DNA from 3 places in the Pseudoalteromonas sp. GABNS16E genome. Region 1 is predicted to be linked to each of the others. Evidence: predicted binding sites of a transcription regulator. Region 1 holds the regulator's gene; each other region holds the start of a gene.
What was found. Region 1 encodes LexA, which represses DNA repair genes until DNA is damaged. Its sites were predicted from a motif close to TACTGTATNNNNATACAGTA; they were not measured.
Positions count from the first base shown of each region.

Region 2: the regulator LexA is predicted to act here: its motif matches at 1,167-1,186, upstream of uvrD (DNA helicase II).
Region 3: the regulator LexA is predicted to act here: its motif matches at 1,093-1,112, upstream of dinB (DNA polymerase IV).

Region 1 covers NZ_JAQREZ010000020.1:38,650-41,845, forward strand. The annotation lists gene coxB (cytochrome c oxidase subunit II) at 1-775, opposite strand, end outside; gene lexA (transcriptional repressor LexA) at 1,248-1,865, opposite strand; gene PSI06_RS10065 (PaaI family thioesterase) at 2,043-2,483, shown strand; gene PSI06_RS10070 (hypothetical protein) at 2,494-2,874, opposite strand; gene PSI06_RS10075 (DUF7218 family protein) at 3,106-3,196, shown strand, end outside.
Region 2 covers NZ_JAQREZ010000083.1:4,483-7,678, reverse strand. The annotation lists gene uvrD (DNA helicase II) at 1-1,102, opposite strand, end outside; gene PSI06_RS19885 (hypothetical protein) at 1,414-1,638, shown strand; gene PSI06_RS19880 (YacL family protein) at 1,752-2,120, shown strand; gene PSI06_RS19875 (peroxiredoxin-like family protein) at 2,251-2,895, opposite strand; gene PSI06_RS19870 (dUTP diphosphatase) at 3,001-3,196, shown strand, end outside.
Region 3 covers NZ_JAQREZ010000046.1:14,528-17,723, forward strand. The annotation lists gene PSI06_RS16245 (aldo/keto reductase) at 1-160, opposite strand, end outside; gene PSI06_RS16250 (acyl-CoA thioesterase) at 228-650, opposite strand; gene dinB (DNA polymerase IV) at 1,124-2,176, shown strand; gene PSI06_RS16260 (M17 family metallopeptidase) at 2,415-3,196, shown strand, end outside.

The DNA of each region.
Region 1 (3,196 bases):
TTTGCTTAGCTTGCTTAGCATCTGCAAGCCATGCGTTAAAGTCCTCTTGCGATTTAGCTTCAACCACCACGGGCATAAAACCATGATCTTTACCGCACAGCTCTGCACACTGTCCTCGGTAAATACCTTCTTCGTTAATGTTGGTCCACGTTTCGTTGATAAACCCCGGGTTGGCATCTTTTTTAACGGCAAAATCGGGTACCCACCAAGAGTGGATAACATCATCAGAGGTCATTAAAAAACGCACCTTTTGATTAATTGGCAGTACTAAAGGTTTATCAACCTCAAGTAAGTAATTGGGGTTTTTATTAGCAAGGTTGGCTATTTCGTCTTGAGGGGTAGATAAAATAGAGTAAAACTCTACGTCTTCGCCCATATATTCATAATGCCACTTCCACTGTGACCCTGTAATTTTAATGGTTAAGTCGGCCTTACTGGCATCTTCCATCGCAATGAGGGTTTTAGTGGCAGGGATTGCCATGGCAATTAAAATAACAAACGGAATGGCAGTCCAAAGAATTTCTACTTTGGTACTTTCATGAAATTGGGCAGGAACTGCCCCTTTAGATTTACGGTGATGAATCAGTGCCCAAAACATTATTGCGAACACTATCACCCCAATCACACAACATATTAAAAATATGGTCATGTGTAGCTGATATACATTATTACTTATATCGGTTACGCCCTTGCGCATATTGTATTGGCTATTAGCCAGCACTTGCTGCGGGAACATAATCAACACAAGCCACAAGGTAGAGGTCAGTTTACCCATGTGACGGCTCCTTTGATGCTATTGCGAATGCAAAGCGAAGAGGCATACGGCTTAAACGCCAATTCGTTATTTTTATTTTTTAACCAATCTTATTTTTAATTGGTATCGCTAGGACAACAAAAGGTTTGTGTATATTGTGTGTTCTCATAACTAAAAAGCTGTGAGTTATTGTTAGTCCAGCACATTAATGATTAGCTAAAAAACGTACAACAAGCAAGTTTTAGTATAAAAAACAATCAAGTGATATTTTAAGATTGACTAAATGACGGCGTATTAAATTGTTATTTAACAGCCAAGACACGAGCAAAATTAAGGGATGTAACACGCTTAGGAAGGTAAAAGTATGAGTGAAAAAAAGTTTACAGCCTAAATAATTTTAGGGCGCTTTGAGATGGTGGAAGATTTGTTTTTAAAACAAAAATGCACACTAAAAAGTGCGCATTTATAAATATTACTTAAAAATAGTTAAAAATTACATCCAGTCGGCATTTCTTATTACGCCAACGGCTAACCCTTCAATATTAAAAGATTCGTTTTCAAGGTCTACTTCAATTGGCGTAAACTCTTCGTTTTCGGCGTGTAATAATACTTTTCGGCCTGCTTTTTCTAGGCGTTTTACGGTTACGTCTTCATCTACTCGTGCAACCACAACTTGGCCGTTTTCTGCTGTTTGAGTACGGTGTACGGCAAGCAAGTCACCATCCATAATACCTATATCTTTCATACTCATGCCGTTAACACGCAATAAAAAGTCGGCGGCTGGTTTAAACATAAGTGGGTCTATTTTACAGTGACTCTCAACATGTTCTTGCGCCAAAATAGGCGAACCCGCTGCAACTCTACCTATTAATGGTAGACCTAGTTGCTCAGGCTCCTCTTCTTCAACCAATTGAATACCACGGCTTGCGCCTGGTTTCATTTTAATAACACCTTTTTTGGCAAGCGCTTTTAAGTGCTCTTCTGCGGCATTGGCACTTTTAAAACCGAGTGTTTGCGCAATTTCGGCACGTGTAGGAGGCATACCAGTGTCTTTAATAAAAACTTTTATTAGTTCGAGTATTTGAGCTTGGCGTTTAGTTAATGGTCGCATACAACTGGTTTTCCATACAGTACATTTAACTGTGAGTATATACAGTTAAATAAAAATCGCAAATTTAAATTGTGCTTTAAAATAGCTAAATACACCGCACTTGGATAAATTTTAGGTAATTACAGACGTTCAGTATTTAAAGTGCTATAAATTTGCTTTCAATATAAAGGAGTAATTATGAGTATTTGGCATCAACCCATCACATTAGAGCTTTGCAAACAGTTAGATGAGGGAATAAACGGCCAAGGCACGCTAATGAAAACCATGGGCATAGAAATAACCGAAATAGGAGATGATTACCTGGTGGCTACCATGCCTGCTATTCCTGAGCATCATAATCCTATTGGTATGGTACATGGTGGCGCAAATGTGGTACTTGCCGAAACCGTAGCAAGCTACGCCGCTAACTTTGTCGTGGACTTTACAAAATTTTATTGTGTTGGACAGGAAATTAGCGCCAGCCACTTAAAGGCTTCTCGAAATGGCACTTTAACCGCCGTTACTCGTGCATTTCATATTGGTAAGCGCAGTTCTGTATGGGAAATAAAAATAACCAATAGCCGCGGCGAGCTTTGCTGCGTATCAAAAATGACCGCAGCGGTTGTCGAGCGCAAATAATTAACTATGGCTACTTTTCGATAGGGTAAATCGTTATTTCCATACCAGCGCCAATGGCAGATATACGTAGCAATGTATCTGCATGTAGAGCTTGGTTAAAACACTTAGGTGACGTGCCCGACTCAAAGCCTATATCAAACGTTCTGCGCGAACAGCTTAGCCACTGTTTAAGCGCATTACGTGAACACGACTCTATTAATTCACATAAGTGGTTGATTGCTTTGTCTGGCGTGGTTATATCACCTGAGGCTTCAATACGCGCCAATTGACGATATTCGTCTTTGTCATAATGCAAAACCATCGCGTTTTTCTTTAAGTCTGCCACTAGGGCGCTAATATCTTGTTTAGACTCAAGCTCTAGATCTACATTTAAAAATTGAATTTCCGACATTGTCTGCTTTTTACCCTCTTATAGTTTCATCGCAAACTTTAACGCAGTTTTACTTTTATACCAAATCAACAAAGCGCTAAACATGGCTTTATTCATAGAAAATACCTGTTTAAACGCCATTGGCACCTAATTTGCCTTATAAAACGGGTTAGGCTAGTTACGCTTAATTTTACCGTTTATGTATGAAAGTTATACACACACTGTGTAATTAAACGCTTCAGGAGGACAATTATGGTAGATCATGGCCCGCAAATTAAAAACGACGATCAGTACGATGCGCTTCGAGATGAAGGCATGAGCAAACAAAAAGCCGCGCGCATTG
Region 2 (3,196 bases), on a different contig from region 1:
CTTGTAGCATGGCTTCCTCGAGTACACGAGATTGCGCGTTACTACGGTATAAAATAGCGGCGTCTTGCAACGCATTACCAGCATTTAGCCAGCTGCGTAGCTTGCTGCTTACAAAGCGGGCTTCGTCTAGCTCGTTAAAGGCGGCATAAATTGATATAGGTTCGCCTTCGTTGCCATCGGTCCAAAGGCTTTTACCCATGCGCTCTGAGTTATTTTTAATTAGCGCATTAGATGCTTTTAGAATGGTCGCGGTTGAGCGGTAGTTTTGCTCAAGACGAATAGTTTCGGCGTCAAAATCAGTTAGAAAGCGTTTAATGTTTTCTATTTTAGCGCCACGCCAACCGTAAATACTCTGGTCATCGTCGCCTACAATCATAATGCTTTGTGTATCACCAGCAAGTAGCTTTAGCCATGCGTATTGAATGGTATTGGTATCTTGGAACTCGTCTACCAGCATGTGGGCAAAGCGCTGCTGGTAATGGCGAAGTAGCGTAGGGTTATTTTTAAGTACTTCGTAGCTACGTAGCAGTATTTCTGCAAAATCAACTAAACCAGCACGGTCACACGCCTCTTGATAGGCGGCATATACACGTAGCATCATTTGCTCGTTTATATCGTAGGCTTGAATATCTTTAGGACGCAGGGCTTCATCTTTTTTAGCGCTGATGTACCAGCCAAATTGTTTGGCGGGCCACTTTTTGTCATCAATATTCATTGATTTTAATAAGCGCTTGATCATTCTAAGTTGATCGTCAGAGTCTAAAATTTGAAAGGCTTCTGGCAGGTTTGCTTCACGGTGATGAGCACGCAAAATACGGTGTGATAAACCATGGAATGTACCAATCCACATGCCACCGACAGGGGCTTTTAGGGTTTCTTCAACACGGGTGCGCATTTCTTTAGCGGCTTTATTGGTAAAAGTAACTGCAAAAATACTATAGGCTGATGCTTGCTCAACCTGCATTAACCACGCGATACGATGAACTAAAACACGTGTTTTACCCGAACCAGCACCTGCTAATACCAGCATGTTTTGTAGTGGGGCTGCAACGGCATCGCGTTGTTTGTCATTTAAGCCATCGAGTAATTCAGAAACGTCCATCGTTACGCCTTTTCAATCAATAATGAGGGCAGTATAACAGGTGTTTTTGTTAGGCTAAATAAAATACTGTTTTTATGAACAGCTATTCTAAAAATACTTGTAAAACTAATCCCTTAGTCGCTTTTTTGTACTCTTAAGTAACGATAATTAATAATAAAAATAATCAAATTGACCTATATTTAGTAAAAAATACTAAAGCAGTTATTTAGTAGTAATTTAACTATTTGATTTTTAAGCTTTAATAAATTGGCATAAAGTGTGATAGTAAGTAAATAACTAAAACTTAAAATTAATTAACTACAGAGGTGAGTATGGCTGATCAAGGTTCTGGCGGTAATGTTATTGCAGCGTTGTGTAATATATTTTTTCCTGGTTTAGGGCAATTGGTACAAGGGCGAATTTTAGCCGCTATCTTTTTTGCGCTAGCTATTATAATTAGTTACGCACTTATTTATGTATTAGTAGGCTTCGTACTCGTGCCTATTATTTATTTATGGTCGATTATAGATGCTGCACGTTTTAGATCGCGAAGTTAGCTTTTATGTCACCTATTTAATAGCGTCCATTGGCGCTATTTTGCGTTTTAGGGTCGGTGTTTAAGGCTATTTATGGGTATAATTAGTGCATTAGCGTTTTAAAAGTAAAAATTATGGAATATCAATTTATACGTGACCCTATTAGTGGGCTGCGCATTAAAATAAGCAGCGAGCATGCCCTAATTGGCCGCTGGTTAAACGAAGAAATTGGCAAAGAAAAAGTCGCGATGGTACAAGCACTTATTAGCTCGGTAAAAACAAGTTACGAACCAATAACGTTAAAAGGCCAAGAGATAGACTTAATACTCTCTAAAGACGAAGCCTTATTTGAAGCCCATGCTCTACACCAAGACAGCGAAGATTTAGTCGCCTATCAAGATGATGACTTAATGCTTGAAGAAAATGGCCTAGTGAGTGGTTGTGGATTTGAAGATTTTATAGATTTAATAGAGTCGTGGGCTGAGTTTAGTGGCTCGCGTTAAACGTTTAAAAGGCCAACCTAGTTGGCCTTTTTTGTAATATCAATGGTGTTAAGTTATTAGGCATTTATAGCGCTCTATTTAGCACCCTAGAATGATTAAATATTTAAGTCGATTGGTATATATCTACAGATTATTGATTTTCTATTGATTTAACGCTAGCTAATAATAGCTCCTCTGTTAAACGTACTTTGTAATTAGGGTTTGCGTACTGAAAATACACAACGCCGCTTTTATCAATTACAAATACAGCCGGTACAGGTAAAGCGACGTTTACCTTGCCTTGGGCATCAACAAAGTTAACACCGCGCTTATTGCGATAGATAGCGGCTGTTTTATCATCTAAAAAATAAGCTAAACCTAAGGCTTTTGCTAGGGTTAAGCTATCATCTGAAAGCAGTAAATAATTTGGTGAACTTATTTTACTTTGGGCTAGTTTTTCTGGACTATCTGGCGATACTGCAATAATTTGCGCGTTTAAATTAGCGAGTTGCTGCTCAATTTTTTGTATATTAGCCAGTTGCTTTGAGCAATAAGGACACCAACCTCCGCGGTAAATAATAAGCACCGTTGTTTTTTCAGCAAAGCGCTTTTGTAACTCTACATTATTACCATGTTGATCTTTGAGCGTTATATTAGGCACGCTTAAGCCCGGTAATAATGGTGATACTTGCTCGGGGGCTGCAGCAATTCCTTCTGTACTTGCTTGCGCATTCGTTACTAAAAAAGCAGCCATTACAATAGTCGCCAAGGTGTGCAGTAACACTTTACTCATCATTATTTCCTGCCCTGTTTTTATGTGCTGTTTATAATAGATCAAAAATGCACTTTTTATTATTTGCCTGTATCATAAGCGTAATTTAAAAGCTCAAGTGGAAACGATATGTCAGCCAACTTAAATAAGCTAGTAGTAATGCTAGAAATGCAAAATGCCATGAACACTAAAGTTCATGATCAATGGTTTAGCCAAGGCTTTGAGTGGTACAGAGCCATTTGGGTAGAGTGTGCAGAAATGCTAGATCATTACGGTTGGAAGTGGTGGAAAAAACAAACCCCAGACACCGAGCAAGTCATTCTAG
Region 3 (3,196 bases), on a different contig from region 1:
CATACATTTCGGCAGTATCTATAAAATTAACGCCTTGTGCCAAGGCATAAGCTATTTGCTCATCGGCGTCTTGTTGGGTATTTTGTTTACCCCAAGTCATGCTGCCTAAGCATACTCTAGAAACATCAACACCGCTGCTGCCTAACGGACTGTATTGCATTTAAAATCCTTAAATTATGTAAGATCTTGAGAGTGGATAATTAATACCAATTCGTAATAAAACCTATTTAAGCGAATTGGTGTAGTGCCGATAATAATGGCTCTGAAATCGCCGCTTTTTGTCCTGTTTTAAAGTCAAACATAACAACTTGAGAATAGCCTGTGGTAGTAATAGCTTGCTGAGCATGGCTAAATACAGAGTAATTCATCATAAAACGGTCGCTTTTTATATCTGAAATAGTAATACCTACGGTTAAAGTATCTGGGAAGGTCACTGGACGTTTATAGCGAATATTGTTTTCACTAATGACCGGGCCTATTCCACCTGGTTTTATCGTATCAAACTGATTTATTTTATTTAGAAAATCGATACGCGCAATTTCAAAATAACGCAAGTACACCACGTTGTTAACATGTTGTAGGGCGTCCATATCGGCCCATGCTACGGTGATATCGGTATGAATAGGGTGCTGTTCTTTGAACCTTTGCATGTATGTGTACTCTTAGTTTTAAATGAATGAGGTTATCAATATGGTGTTTGTAGCTCAAGACAATAAATGCCATGTTTTTTTATAAGATGATTGTACCTATTTATTTTTAGGACTACAGTTAAATAACACAGACAACACACACGAGAACACACATGCAAAATATAATTAATTGGGCTTTAGCCAGTTTAGTTTTTATAGCGTCTTTTGCTTGCTATGCAATGGGTAATGCCTCCGGCGGCATAATGCTTTTAGCTGCGGGGTTTTTATTGGAGTTTGTTTTTTGGCTACATTGCTTTAAAAAATCAAAGCGTTTTAAGCAGCCGTTTTAAAAAAGCTGTTTAAAGCTTGCACGGTTTAACGCGCTATAACTAGTAGCGCTTTAACTTTAGCAAGTTAAACAGGCTTTAATGGACTTGCTTAATGAAAGTGAATCCTTAATAATGGCTGTATAAATAAACAGTTGTTATGTGGTAATGAAAAAGTTTATTCATATCGACATGGACTGCTTTTATGCAGCGGTTGAAATGCGCGATAACCCCAAACTTGCCAGTGTGCCTTTAGCGATTGGTGGCAATAGCCGTCGTGGCGTGCTCTCTACAGCAAATTATATAGCGCGCGAATATGGTGTTCGTTCGGCTATGTCTAACTACCACGGTAAGCAATTATGCCCCGATTTAGTTATTGTGCCTGGACGCATGGCGGTTTATAAAGAAATTTCTAACCAAATACGCGCTGTATTTAAACGCTATACCGACCAAATAGAGCCGCTGTCGCTTGATGAAGCTTACCTAGATGTAACCAACAGCACCGCATGCAAAGGCAGCGCAACGCTTATTGCTCAGCAAATTAGAGCAGATATTTATAACGATACCGGCCTTACTGCCTCTGCCGGGGTTGCCCCCATTAAGTTTATTGCCAAAATAGCCAGTGACGAAAATAAACCCAATGGCCAATTTGTGGTTTTACCGGATGAAGTTGATGCGTTTTTAAATAATTTACCGCTGGGTAAAATCCCTGGTGTGGGCAAAGTAACCCTCGAAAAGCTTAATTTAAAGGGGTTATACACAGGTAAAGACGTTCGCGAGAAAGGCGTTAATTGGATGCAGCAGCATGTGGGGAATTTTGGTGTATCGCTTTATCAAAAATGTGCTGGCGAATATATTGGTAAAGTAACCACTGAGCGAGTCCGTAAATCCCTTAGTGTTGAACACACCTATGAATACAATAAAAACAGCTTACAAGAATGTTTAGATCAGTTACCTAAATTACTGGAAGAGCTAACAGCGCGCCTTAATAAGCAACAGCTACAAAATCGTATTAATAAGCTAAGTGTAAAAGTGAAGTTTGCAAACTTTGTTGTTACCTCAGCTGATCAAGCTCATCATCAATTAAATACTGCTATTTTTACTGAATTACTCTCTAAGGCGTATCAACGCGGGATGCAGCAACCAGTGCGTTTATTAGGTATTGGAGTGGGTGTTAAAAATGAACCTAATTTAAATCTGCAACTGAGTATTCTTGATTAACTACACGCTTTTTTGCAATTTAGAGTGCTTTAGCAAAGTAATTTAAACGTGGTATAAGCAGGGGCTGCCTTTACAAAAAACTATATAGTGGTTGTTAATTTCTTCTAAAACACTGAGTCACTTTAGTTAGCTGTAAAACCAAGTTGCCAGATTAAAATGAGCTGGTCGCAGTTGGCTGGTTTTGTGTTTTTATATCAACGATAATAGCCCCTTATGTTTTCTAACAGGAGTTTTACTTATGGCATATCCTCAAGCGATAGCTGCACAATCACTTAGTGCAAGCTTTGACTCATTTTCTCACGATGCACTTATTATAATTAGTGATGACTTTTCTCAATTAGCCAATAACTCATTAAGTGATGCTATCGAATCACACGCTAAAGTAGATTCTCGTATTGGTAAACAAGTTACGTTTTTAGTGGTTGATAATGTACGGGTTGTTTTAGCACCTACGGGGCCGCTTAACCGCGATTACGATGATGTAAGACGCTACTTTGATGCCGCTAAGCTAGCGATTAACGAAGCAAAAGCCGCGGGTAGTGTAAACCCTGCTATTTACTTACCAAAATTACATACAGATGCGCGTTACCAGCATGCATTAGAAGTGGCGTATTTAGGCGCATGCCAAGCATTATGGCAGCCTCTTGAAGCACGCGAATACCACGGCGAAAGCATTGAGCCTATTACGCAAATAGGTTTAATAGATGCAAATGAGCAAACAGTTAAAGCTGTAAATGCAATTGCAGCAGGGCAATATGCGGCACGTGACTTATGCGGTACTGAGCCTGAACGTATGGCGCCACCACGCTTTGCTGATTACTGTGTTGAGCTTTTTAAAGGCTCTAAAGTAGCGGTTGATGTGATTGACGATATTAACACGATAGATAAAAACTACCCTATGCTTAGCACCGTTGCTCGCGCATCTTATGCGGTTGAGCGCCACCACCCACGTGTTGTTAAGCTAGAGTACGTGCCAGAAGGTGAAGTAACGCGCACGCTAATGTTTGTTGGTAAAGGATT